DNA from 3 places in the Streptosporangium sp. NPDC050855 genome. Region 2 is predicted to be linked to each of the others. Evidence: riboswitches for the same ligand, from Rfam matches in the RefSeq annotation. Region 2 holds a riboswitch; each other region holds the start of a gene.
The links. Region 2 has a riboswitch for cobalamin ahead of ACIBCT_RS29975 (ribonucleoside-diphosphate reductase subunit alpha). Riboswitches for the same ligand answer to the same signal wherever they lie in the genome.

Region 1 (4,204 bases), on a different contig from region 2:
GGGTCGCCGAGCGTGCAGATCACCTCGTTGCCGGCGGGCAGGCGGCGCCGGGTCACCCCGGAGGCGACCATCATGGCGTCGCAGAGCACCGGCGCGCCCGCGCGGAGCGCCTCGCGGGCCGACGACACCACCCCGGCCGACCAGCGCAGGTCGTCCACCAGGTCGACCATCCCGCAGGCGTGGATCATGCGGACCGCCACCCGGGCGACGTCCGCGGGCAGCGCGTCCAGGTCGGCCTCGGCGCGGATGGTGGCGAAGGAGCGGCGGTAGATCTCCGCGCCGTCGCGGACGTAGTCGATCACAGTTCCCCTCTGGCGGCCGTCACCGCGGCCGCGGTCTCCTCGATGCCCGAGCAGGTCAGGCCGGTGCCGTCCAGCTCCAGGCGGTAGCCGTGGCCGGTGGCGACCACGTCGGCGACCCGCCCCTTCGGGCGGCCGCAGCGTCTGGCGCACCCCGCCCAGTGCACCGGGAGCGTATCGGTGCGGGACGCGTCCCGGGCGGGCGGGGCCAGGGCGACGACGGCGGTCGCGTCGGCCCGCACGTCGGCCAGGGACTTGGCGCAGCCGGGACGTCCGGCGCAGGCCGTGACGCCGATCCACGGCGAGCCGGGGTCGACGACCAGGCCGGCGGCCCGCAGCCGGCCGGCCGCGTCCGCGGCCTCGGCTCGGGTCAGGCCGGGCAGGACCGCGCCTCTCCAGGGGGTCAGGCGGATCTCCCCGCCGGAGGCGACGTCGGCCAGCACCTCGGCCTGGGCGGAGGTCAGCCGTCCCAGGGGAACCGCCACCCCGAGCGCGACCCGCGCGGGGCCGCTCCGGGCGGTGCCGGGGGGTGCGGCGGTGCCGATGAGCCCCACCGGCCCGAGCGCCACGGGCCGCGGCCGTACCGGCTCGGAGGGGGGCGCCTGGACGGTGCGATCCGCGGTGGGGTCCGCGGGGAGGGCGGCCGATACGCGGGCGGTGACCAGGGCGGGCCCGTCGGGGAGCTCGGAGATCCGCCAGGCGGTGACGTCCAGGGCGGCCAGCTCGTCGAGGAACGCCTCGGCGGCGGCGAGCAGGGCGGTCACGGCCTGGTCCGTCCCGACGCGCAGGCCGGTGTCGGTCCCGGCGAGGAGCAGCGCGAACCGGTCCGGCCCGACGGCCAGGACCGCCGCGTCGGCGCCGAGCCCGGCCACGTCGCCGCGCCCGTCGTCGAGGGCGAACATGAACCGGCCGGGCAGGGCGGCCAGCGCGGGCCGGGCGCACAGTCGCCGGTCCAGCTCGCCGATCAGCGGGGTGACGTCGGCGACCCCGCCGCCGGGACCGTCCAGGCCGGTCAGCGGGGAGGCGAGGATGTTGCGGACCCGCTCGTGGGTGGCCGAGGGCAGCAGTCCCGCCCGCGCCATCCGCGCGGCGAACCCGTCGTCCGGGGCGGTGGGGTCGTCGTCGTGGGCGAGACCGCGTACCTGCACGTTGGCCCGGGAGGTGAGCTCGACGGCGCCGTCACCGTGAAGGCGCGCCGCCGTGGCGAGTTCGCGCAGCCGGGCGGGGGTGAGCCGGCCCCCGGGCACGCGGACGCGGGCCAGGCCGCCGTCGGCGGCGGCGTGGACCTGAAGCGCTCCGGGACATGCGTCAGGCCGTGATCGTCCATGAAAGTCGGCAATGTCCACTCACGGGATGCTAGTGCCAGTTTCTTGCGGGGAGCCGGACTGCCGTAGTGTCATCGGTGGCGATGGCGTTGGGAGGAAGCCGGTGTGATTCCGGCGCGGTCCCGCCACTGTGACCGGGGAGCGAACCTCAACCGGGCCACTGCCCGGCGACGGGCGGGAAGGCCGGGGCGAGCACCGATCCGGGAGCCAGGAGACTCCAGCCGTCGCGGCCGACGACGACCCGGGGCGAGGACCCCGAGGGAGGATGCTCCGTGCGCTTTTCGCCGTTCCCCCACCGCAGTGCGACCCCGCCGATGGAGTGTGGCGCGTGATCCTGCTGCTCTCGACCTCCGACACCGACCTGCTGAGCGCCCGCGCGAGCGGCGCCGACTACCGCCTGGGAAACCCCGCCCGCCTGGGCGTCGCCGACCTGCCACCGCTGCTGGAGGGCGCCGAGGTGGTCGTGGTACGGCTGCTCGGCGGGCGCCGCGCCTGGGAGGAGGGGCTGGACGCCCTGCTCGCCGGTCCCCGTCCCGTCGTCGTGCTCGGCGGCGAGCAGGCCCCGGACGCCGAGCTGATGGAACTGTCCACCGTGCCCGGAGGGGTGTGCGCCGAGACGCACGCCTACCTCGCGCACGGCGGCCCGGCCAACCTGACCGAGCTGTACCGCTTCCTGTCCGACACGCTGCTGCTCACCGGGCACGGGTTCGCCGCGCCCGCCCCCACCCCGACCTGGGGGACGCTGGAGCGCGAGGCGCGCGACCAGGACGGGCCGGTCGTCGGCGTGCTGTACTACCGCGCCCACCACGTGGCCGGCAACACCGCCTTCGTCGAGGCGCTCTGCTCGGCGATCGAGGACGCCGGAGGGCGGGCGCTGCCGCTGTACTGCGCGTCCCTGCGCACGGCCGAGCCGGGCCTGCTGGAGGCGCTGCGCACGGTGGACGCCCTGGTGGTGACGGTCCTGGCCGCGGGCGGCACCCGCCCGGCGACCGCGTCGGCCGGCGGGGACGACGAGGCGTGGGACGTTGGCGCGCTGGCCGAGCTGGACGTGCCGATCCTGCAGGGCCTGTGCCTGACGAGCAGCCGCGCCTCCTGGGAGGAGAACGACGACGGCCTGTCCCCGCTGGACGCCGCCACCCAGGTCGCCATCCCCGAGTTCGACGGGCGCATCATCACGGTGCCGTTCTCCTTCAAGGAGATCGACGAGGACGGGCTGACCGTCTACGTGGCCGACCCCGAACGCGCCTCGCGGGTGGCGGGCATCGCGGTGCGCCACGCCGCGCTGCGGCACGTGCCGCCCGCCGAGCGACGGCTGGTGCTGATGCTGTCGGCCTACCCCACCAAGCACGCCCGCATCGGCAACGCCGTCGGCCTGGACACCCCCGCCAGCCTGGTGCGCCTGCTGGCGGTGATGCGCGAGCGCGGCTACGACATCGGCGCCGAGGGCGAGCTGCCCGGGGTGACCGAGCAGGACGGTGACGCGCTCATCCACGCGCTGATCGCCGCGGGCGGTCAGGACCGGGACTGGCTCACCGAGGAACAGCTCGCCGGCAACCCGGTGCGCATCGCGGCGACCCGCTACGCCGAGTGGTACGCCACGCTGCCCGCGGACCTGCGGGAGGGGATGGAGCGGCACTGGGGACCGCCCCCCGGGGAGCTGTTCGTGGACAGGTCGGCCGACCCGGAGGGCGAGATCGTGCTGGCCGCGCTGCGCGCCGGCAACGTGGTGGTGATGGTGCAGCCGCCGCGCGGCTTCGGGGAGAACCCCATCGCCATCTACCACGACCCCGATCTGCCGCCCAGCCACCACTACCTGGCCGCCTACCGCTGGCTGGCCGACGGCTTCGGCGCCCACGCCGTGGTCCACGTGGGCAAGCACGGCAACCTGGAGTGGCTGCCCGGCAAGTCCGCGGGCCTGTCGGCCTCCTGCGGGCCGGACGCCGCGCTCGGCGACCTGCCGCTCGTCTACCCGTTCCTGGTCAACGACCCCGGCGAGGGCACCCAGGCCAAGCGGCGCGCGCACGCCACCCTGGTCGACCACCTGGTGCCGCCGATGGCCCGCGCCGACAGCTACGGCGACATGGCCCGGCTGGAGCAGCTCCTCGACGAGCACGCCTCCATCGCGGCGATGGACCCGGCCAAGCTGCCCGCGATCCGCGCCCAGATCTGGACGCTGATCCAGGCCGCCCGGCTGGACCACGACCTCGGCGTCGCCGACCGGCCGCACGATGCCGAGTTCGACGACTTCCTGCTGCACATCGACGGCTGGCTGTGCGAGGTCAAGGACGTCCAGATCCGCGACGGCCTGCACGTGCTGGGCGCCGCCCCCGAGGGCGCGGCGCGCGTGGACCTGGTGCTGGCCATGCTGCGCGCCCGGCAGATGTGGGCCGGCGGCCAGGCGCTCGTCGGCCTGCGCGAGGCCCTCGGCCTGGCCGAGGACGGCAGCGCGGCGCGGATCGGCGTCGACGAGGCCGAGACCCTGGCCCGCGCCCTGGTCGAGGGCATGGAGGAACGCGGCTGGGAGGTGTCCGCCGCCGCCGAGGTGACCGCCGCGGTCCTGCGCCCGGCGACGGACCTTCC
Region 2 (4,204 bases):
CCGCACGGCGTCCCGAGCGGCGTCCTGCGCGACGTCCCGAGCGGCGTCCTGCGCACCGGCCCGGCCGGGGGCCGCCACGGTGGCCTGGGCGATCCGGGTGGCCGGGCGCGAGCGCAGGTAGTAGGTGGTCTTCAGGCCCGACTTCCACGCGTAGGCGTACATCGAGGAGAGCTTGCCGATCGTGGGCGTGGCCATGAAGAGGTTCAGCGACTGCGACTGGTCGACGTACGGGGTGCGCGCGGCGGCCAGGTCGATCAGCGCCTTCTGCGGCAGCTCCCAGGCGGTCCGGTAGAGCGGCTTGAGGTCGTCCGGGATCTCGGGGATGTCCTGGATCGAGCCGTCGGCCCGCTTGATCGCGTCGCGGATCGCCGGGGTCCACAGCCCCCTGGCCTGCAGGTCCCGGACCAGGTAGCGGTTGACCTGGAGGAACTCCCCCGACAGGGTCTCGCGCTTGAAGACGTTGGACACCTGCGGCTCGATGCACTCGTAGCAGCCGGCGATGGAGGCGATCGTGGCGGTGGGCGCGATCGCGACCATCAGCGAGTTGCGCAGCCCGGTCACGGCGATCCGCTCCCGCAGCGCGGTCCACCGCGCCGACGTGGCCGCGCCGTAGTGGTCGGGGTGCAGCACCCCGCCCGCGGCCCTGGTCTCCTCGTACGAGGGGTGGCGGCCCCGCTCGGCGGCCAGGTCGCAGGAGGTCGCGTAGGCGGCGAGCGCGATCTCCTCGGAGATCGTGGTGGACAGCTTCAGCGCCTCGGGCGAGTCGAACGGGAGCCGGAGCGTGAACAGCACGTCGGCCAGGCCCATCACGCCGAGCCCGATCGGCCGCCACCTGAGGTTGGCGTCGCGGGCCTCGGGGGTCGGGTAGAAGCCCAGGTCGATGGTGCGGTCCAGGAAGCGCACGGCGGTGCGGACGGTCGCGCGCAGCCGGTCCCAGTCGATCCCGGCGATCCGCGACGCCCCGTCGTCCCCCGGGACGGCGCCGCCTCCCGCGACCTCGCCGTTCCCCGAGGCCGCGCCGTCTCCCCGGGTCCCGCCGTTCGCCGGGGTGCCGTCGTTCGCGGGGGGCGTGACCAGGTGCGCGGCCAGGTTGATCGAGCCGAGGTTGCAGACCGCGGTCTCGGCGTCCCCGGTGACCTCCAGGATCTCCGTGCAGAGGTTGGACAGGTGGATGACGTTCTGCGGCCTGCCCGTCTGGTTGGAGGTCCGGTTGGCCGCGTCCTTGAAGGTCATCCAGCCGTTGCCGGTCTGGGCGAGCGTGCGCATCATCCGCCCGTACAGGGAGCGGGCCGGGATCCGCCGGACGAACCGGCCCTCGGCCTCGGCGGCCCGGTAGGCCTCGTCGAACGCCGTCCCGTACAGGTCGGTCAGGTGCGGGACCTCCTTGGGGTCGAACAGCGACCAGGTGCCGTCGGCCTCGACCCTGCGCATGAACTCGTCGGGGATCCAGTTGGCCAGGTTCAGGTTGTGCGTGCGCCGGGCCTCCTCGCCGGTGTTGTCGCGCAGTTCGAGGAACTCCTCGACGTCGGCGTGCCAGGATTCCAGGTAGACGCAGGCCGCGCCCTTGCGCCGGCCGCCCTGGTTCACCGCGGCGACGCTGGAGTCCAGCGTGCGCAGCCAGGGCACGATGCCGTTGGAGTGGCCGTTGGTGCCGCGGATCAGCGAGCCGCGCGAGCGGATCCGCGTCCAGGCGATACCGATCCCCCCGGCGTACTTCGACAGCCGGGCGACCTGCCCGTAGCGCTCGTAGATGGACTCCAGCTCGTCGCGGGGCGAGTCGAGCAGGAAGCACGAGGACAGCTGGGGGCGGCGCGAGCCGGAGTTGAACAGCGTCGGCGAGCTGGGCAGGTACGACAGCGAGGCCATCAGCGCGTACAGCTCGGCGGCCTCCTCGACGGTCTCGGACAGGCCGCAGGCCACCCGCAGGAAGAAGTGCTGCGGGCGCTCCAGCACCGTACGGGTGCTCGGGTGGCGCAGCAGGTAGCGGTCGTAGACGGTGCGCAGCCCGAAGTACTCGAACCCGGCGTCGGCGTCCGGCACGACCAGCGCGTCCAGGGCCTCGGCGTGCGCGGCCACGAACTCCGCGAGCCGGTCCTGCACCAGCCCGGCCCGGTGGGTGGCGGCGACGGAGTCGGAGAAGCTCCGCACGCCGTGCTCGGCGGCCTCGTCGGCGATCAGCTCGGCCAGCATGGCGGCGGCGATCCTGGAGTTCTCCGGGTCGGTGATCACCCGGGCGGCGGCCTCGTCGATGGCCAGCCTGCGACCGTCGTTCCCGCCGTCCCCCGTCCGGGCGTCGTTCCGCGTCACCGGCCCGCCGGTGCCACCGGGCCCGCGCTCCCCGCCGTCCCCCGTCGGAGTGTCGATCTCCGTCACGGTCTGCGCCACGATCTCTGTCACGTACTGCCCCTCGCTCGCTCGGACTCTCCCCCTGCGGTCTCGACGGGGGCACGCGTCCACGAGCGATTCCGGGCACGCCGGACCGCCTCGTTCCGCGGGCCCTCCCACGAGGCCCTGGACAACCACGTCACCGGCAGGTCTTCGGACTCACGGGCGCACCGCACACGCCTACCGGCCGTCGCTTCCCGGGCATGGCGCACCCAGTGCTCAATGACGGCTTTCGTTCCCGCTCACCGCTGCGGGGCAGTCCCGGAATCTCACCGGGTTCCCTCTTGCCTCACCCTTCACGGGTGAACCAGCGACGATCAGGATCCTACATCTAGGGCCGTCTGACGCAACCACCCCAACAGGTTGTGTCCGAGGACGTCGCGAGCCCGAGTTCGTGAAGCACGCCCCGGGTCCGGCCGGTCTCGGTGGACAGCCACCGGCGGAAGTCGTCGCCGCCGAGGAAGACCCGGCTCCACCCGTTCGCCGCGCACAGGGCACGCCAGTGCGGCGTGGCGTCGAGCCGCTCGCACAGGGCGATCGCCGCGTCCCTGTCCGCCGGGCTCATGTCGCCGGGCCCCACCAGCCCGCACCAGTCGCTGTACTCCAGCCGGACGTCGAGCTCCATCAGCGTCGGCGCGTCGATCCCCTCGATCCGGCCGCCCGAGGAGACCGCCAGGGGACGCAGCCGGCCCGCGGAGATCCCCGGCAGCAGGGCACGGGCCGATCCCAGCAGGGCCGCCACCCGGCCGACCTTGAGCGCCTCGACCGCGTCCTGGGCGGCCAGGTACCCGGCGTACTCCAGCAGCCGGGTGTCCACGCCGAGGCACTTGCCGATCATGCCGTAGAGCACGTGGTCGGAGCCTCCCTCCAGCCTGCCGCCGATCGTCAGCCCGGCCGGGTCGCGGCGCAGCGCCGCGGCGAGGTCCTCGAAGGCGCGCAGCCGGGAACCCGCCGGGACGACCAGGGCCGCCCAGTCGCCGGCCAGCCGGGCGAGGGGGGTGGTGGCCCGCACCACCGCGGTGGTGTTGGCGATCTCCGCGGCGGCGAGCATCGGCATCGCGGCGACGAGCACCCTGCCCTCGCGTGCGAAGGAGACGCCCCGGGTCCCCGCAACCCCGGCGAGCCCCGGGACGCCGGAGGTGCCGGGGACGACGAAGGCGTCGCGCGAGACGGAGCCCAGGGGTCCGGGCCGGTCGGCGGCCATGACGGTGCGCACCAGCCCCGACCGGACCATGACGGAGGCCAGCCTGCGCGCGATCCCGTCCCACCCGTGACCGTCGGCGGCGGGTTCGAGGAGGAACAGCCGGTCCACCAGCGGGCCCGCGGGCTCGTCCTCCGCCCCGCAGCCCGCGAGCAGCGCGGTCCCCGCCGCCAGCGCGAAGAACCCCCTACGGCGCATAAGCGCCCCTTCCCCCAAGAGCCCCTTATACCCTAGGTTACCTCCATGTCACTTTCTGTCATAGTGCGAGGGGTATGGCCTTGGAGTAGCGGTCCTCACTCCACCGTGACGCTCTTGGCAAGGTTGCGAGGCTTGTCGACGTCCCGCTCCAGCGCCACGGCCGCGTGGTAGGCGAAGAGCTGCAGCGGGATCGAGAGCAGGATCGGGTCCAGCTCGGTCTCGTTCTTGGGCACCACGACGCAGTCGTCGGCCAGCTTGGGGTCGGCGGTGCGGTGGCCGACCATGAGCACCCGCCCGCCCCGGGCGCGGATCTCGCCCAGCGTGGTGAGGTTCTTGTCCAGCAGCTCGTCGTCGGGGACGATCGCCACCGTGGGCATCTCCGGCCCGATCAGCGCCAGCGGGCCGTGCTTGAGCTCGCTG
Region 3 (4,204 bases), on a different contig from region 2:
GCGAGAGGTGGCCGACCAGAGCCAGCTCACCGACGAGGACCTCGGCCTTGCGAACGTGATCCTCACCAACGGGGCCCGGCTGTACGTGGACCACGCCCACCCCGAGTACTCCACGCCCGAGTGCACCAATCCCCGGGCGGCGGTGATCTGGGACAAGGCGGGCGAGCGGGTCATGCACGACGCGGCGGTCCGCGCCTCGGCGATGCCGGCCAACGCCCCGATCCAGCTCTACAAGAACAACACCGACAACAAGGGCGCCTCCTACGGCTGCCACGAGAACTACCTCATGCGCCGGGCCACCTCCTTCGCCGACATCGTCCGGCACCTGACGCCGTTCTTCGTCTCCCGGCAGGTCGTCACCGGAGCGGGCAAGGTCGGCATCGGCCAGGACTCCCGCGGCGAGGGCTTCCAGATCAGCCAGCGCGCCGACTTCTTCGAGGTCGAGGTGGGGCTGGAGACCACCCTCAAGCGGCCGATCATCAACACCCGGGACGAGCCGCACGCCGACCCGGAGAAGTACCGGCGCCTGCACGTCATCATCGGCGACGCCAACATGTCGGAGATCTCGACCTACCTCAAGCTGGGGTCGACCGCGCTCGTCCTGGCGATGATCGAGGACGGCTACTTCACCCGGGACCTCACCGTCGACAACCCGGTGCAGGCGCTACGGGCGGTCTCGCACGACCCCACGCTCAAGTACGAGATCTCGATGCGCGACGGCCGGAAGCTCACGGCCGTACAGCTCCAGATGGAGTACCTGGAGCTGGCGCGCAAGTACGCCGAGGAGCGCAGCGTCAACGGCCTGGACGAGCCCACCAAGGACGTCCTGGAGCGCTGGGAGTCGGTCCTCACCCGCCTGGCGGACGACCCGATGCAGCTGGCCGGGGAGCTCGACTGGGTCGCCAAGCTGGAGCTCCTGGAGGGCTACCGCACCCGGGACGGCCTGCCCTGGTCGCACCCGCGCCTGCAGCTCGTCGACCTGCAGTACTCCGACATCCGCCCCGACCGGGGGCTGTACAACCGGCTGGTCGCCCGGGGCCGCATGAAGCGCCTGGTCACCGAGGAGGAGGTGACCCGGGCCATCGAGGTGCCGCCCAACGACACCCGGGCCTACTTCCGGGGCCGTTGCCTGAGCCAGTACAGCGAGTCGGTGGCCGCGGCCTCCTGGGACTCGGTCATCTTCGACATCCCGGGCAGGGAGTCGCTGCAGCGCGTCCCGACGATGGAGCCGCTGCGCGGCACCAAGGCGCACGTGGGCGAGCTGTTCGACCGCTGCCGTACCGCATCGGAGCTGGTGACGGCGCTGACCGGCGAGCAGTGAGCCCTGCCGAGGGGGAGGCGGCCCGGCCGGGCCGCCGCCCCCGCGGCGGGGCCCGGGGCGGGGTTTTATAATATTTTAGTTTTTTGTGGTTTGCGGGAGATGGGAAACCGGGATACGTTCCGGGTGTTTTGTGGCGGTGCGAGGGAAACCGGTGAGATTCCGGTACGGTCGCGCCACTGTAACGGCCCTCACGGGCCGCAAGTCAGGTCACTCGGCCGCCACCGACCTACGAAAAGGGACGCGTGATCCCGGAGGAGGTAGCCGTGAGCCAGATTTCGGCTCCGCACACCCAGCCCATCCCCTGGACGTCGCTCACCCGCTGGCTTCTCGCCGTGCCGGTGCTGCTGCTCCTGGCCTACCTGGTCACCTTCGACCAGGGAGCGGTCTCCCAGGCGGGTGACTACCTGCACGAGCTCATGCACGACGGGCGCCACCTGCTCGGCGTCCCTTGCCACTGAGCCGCATGTGATCACCAAACTGATCGTCCGGGGACTCGTCGCCGGACTGCTCGCAGGGCTGCTCGCAGCCGTCTTCGCCTACGCCGTGGGCGAGCCGGGCATCGACCGGGCCATCGCGCTGGAGGAGGCGGCCGCGGCCGCCGCCCCGGCCCACGACGGCACGGCCTCCGGGACGCACTCCCACGAGGCCGGCGCCGCCGAGGCCGCCCACTCCCACGGGGAGGAGGCCCTGGTCAGCAGGGACGGGCAGCGGTTCGGCCTGTTCCTGGCCCTGGGCCTGTACGGGACGGCGGTCGGCGGCCTGTTCGCCCTGGTCTACGCGGCCGTGCGCGGCCGGGCCGGGCCCCGCTCGGAACCGGCGCTCGCGGTCACCCTCGCGGCCGCCGGGTTCGTCGCGGTGGTCCTCGTCCCCTTCGTGAAGTACCCCGCCAACCCGCCCGCCGTGGGCGATCCGGAGACCATCGGCCAGCGCACCCTGCTCTACCTCATCGCGGTGGCCATCGGCATCCTCGCGGTGGCCGCCGGAATCCTCGCCCACCGGTACGCCGCGGGCGGCGAGCCGTGGGTGCGGTGGCTGGTCGCGGGCGCCGCGGTGCTCGTCCCCGTCGTCGCGGTCTGGGCCCTCCTGCCGGAGATCGCGGAGGTGCCGCGAGGCTTCCCCGCGGACCTGCTCTGGGACTTCCGGATGGCCTCCCTGGGCACCCAGGTGGTCCTCTGGACCGGCGTCGGCGTGCTGTTCGCCTTCGCCGCGCGCAGGCGCAGCCCGGTGTGACGGCCCCCTCGGGGGTCGCTCGGCTGCTGCTGGTCTGCCACGCCTCCACCGTGGCGACCGCACGGGCCGCGTTCCCCCTCGACGAACCGCTCGACGAGCGCGGCCTGCGCCGGGCGCGCGGGCTGGCGGACGAGTTCGTCCCCGGCCCGGCGGCCTGCCCGCCCGAGCTGCGGTGCCTGCAGACGGCGGCGGCGCTCGGCCTGCGGGCCGAGCCCGACCCGCTGCTGGCCGACTGCGACCACGGCCGCTGGGCCGGGATGACGCTCGCCGAGGTCGAGGCCGCCGAACCCGAGGCGCTCGCGTCCTGGCTCGGCGACCCCGCCGCGGCGCCGCACGGAGGTGAGCCGGTCACCGCGCTCCTGGCGAGGGTGGCCGGCTGGCTCGCCGTCCGCGCGCCGGGCCGGACGGTGGCGGTCACCCACCCGGCGGTCATCCGCGCCGCCGTGGTGCACGCCCTGGGGGCCCCGGCCCGCGCCTTCTGGCGCGTGGACGTGGCACCGCTGGCCCGGGTGGCGCTCACCGGGCGCGGCGTGCGCTGGCGGCTGACGTACTCCCCGTGACGGTGTTCTCGCACGACGACCTCCCCGCACGACGACGCAAGGAGACCCCGAAGGTGCCCGACTCCCGTTATCCGTTCACCGCGATCGTGGGGCTGGAGGACCTCAAGCTCGCGCTGATCCTCAACGCCGTCTCCCCGCGGGTCGGGGGCGTGCTGGTCAGGGGGGAGAAGGGCACCGCCAAGTCCACCGTCGTGCGGGCGCTGGCCGCCCTGCTGCCCCCCGTCGAGGTGGTGCCCGGCTGCCGCTTCTCCTGCGACCCGGCGGCGCCCGACCCCGGCTGCCCCGACGGGCCGCACGAGGTCCCGTCCGCGGAGGGGGCGCTCCGGCCCGCCCGCCTGGTCGAGCTGCCCGTCGGCGCCTCCGAGGACCGGCTCGTCGGCTCCCTCGACATCGAACGCGTCCTGACCGAGGGCGTGAAGTCCTTCGAGCCCGGCCTGCTGGCGGGCGCCCACCGGGGCGTCCTCTACGTCGACGAGGTCAACCTCCTGCACGACCACCTGGTGGACCTGCTCCTCGACGCCGCCGCCCTGGGCACCTGCTACGTCGAGCGCGAGGGAGTGTCGGTACGGCACGCGGCGCGCTTCCTGCTGGTCGGCACCATGAACCCGGAGGAGGGCGAGCTGCGCCCGCAGCTGCTGGACCGCTTCGGCCTGACCGTGGAGGTCCGCGCCTCGCGGGAGCCGTCCCGGCGGGTCGAGGTGGTACGGCGGCGCCTGGCCTTCGAGGCCGACCCGGACGGCTTCGCCGCCACCTGGGCGGACGAGGAACGCGAGCTGGCCGCCCGGATCGCCGAGGCCAGGGCCCGGCTGCCGCGGGTCGTCCTGCCCGACGCGGCACTGCTGCGGATCGCCACCGTGTGCGCGGAGTTCGAGGTGGACGGCCTGCGGGCCGACCTGGTCACGGCGAGCGCGGCGATCGCGCACGCCGCCTGGCAGGGCCGCACCCGGGTCACCGCCGACGACGTACGGGAGGCCGCCCGGCTCGCGCTCCCGCACCGCCGCCGACGCGACCCCTTCGACGCGCCCGGCCTGGACGAGGCGAAACTCCAGGACCTCCTGGACCGCGTCCCCGACGACCCCGACGACCCCGACGA

Region 1: another riboswitch for cobalamin. It lies ahead of cobN (cobaltochelatase subunit CobN); the one in region 2 lies ahead of ACIBCT_RS29975 (ribonucleoside-diphosphate reductase subunit alpha).
Region 3: another riboswitch for cobalamin. It lies ahead of ACIBCT_RS14995 (CbtB domain-containing protein); the one in region 2 lies ahead of ACIBCT_RS29975 (ribonucleoside-diphosphate reductase subunit alpha).

The regions. Positions count from the first base shown of each region.
Region 1 covers NZ_JBITFY010000022.1:24,485-28,688, reverse strand. The annotation lists gene ACIBCT_RS33440 (precorrin-8X methylmutase) at 1-302, opposite strand, end outside; gene cobG (precorrin-3B synthase) at 299-1,645, opposite strand; cobalamin riboswitch at 1,718-1,842, shown strand; gene cobN (cobaltochelatase subunit CobN) at 1,953-4,204, shown strand, end outside.
Region 2 covers NZ_JBITFY010000017.1:110,967-115,170, forward strand. The annotation lists gene ACIBCT_RS29975 (ribonucleoside-diphosphate reductase subunit alpha) at 1-2,307, opposite strand, end outside; cobalamin riboswitch at 2,512-2,712, opposite strand; gene ACIBCT_RS29980 (tripartite tricarboxylate transporter substrate-binding protein) at 2,717-3,784, opposite strand; gene glmS (glutamine--fructose-6-phosphate transaminase (isomerizing)) at 3,880-4,204, opposite strand, start outside.
Region 3 covers NZ_JBITFY010000006.1:165,271-169,474, forward strand. The annotation lists gene dop (depupylase/deamidase Dop) at 1-1,321, shown strand, start outside; adenosylcobalamin (AdoCbl) riboswitch at 1,452-1,543, shown strand; gene ACIBCT_RS14995 (CbtB domain-containing protein) at 1,585-1,779, shown strand; gene ACIBCT_RS15000 (CbtA family protein) at 1,787-2,551, shown strand; gene ACIBCT_RS15005 (histidine phosphatase family protein) at 2,548-3,111, shown strand; gene ACIBCT_RS15010 (VWA domain-containing protein) at 3,165-4,204, shown strand, end outside.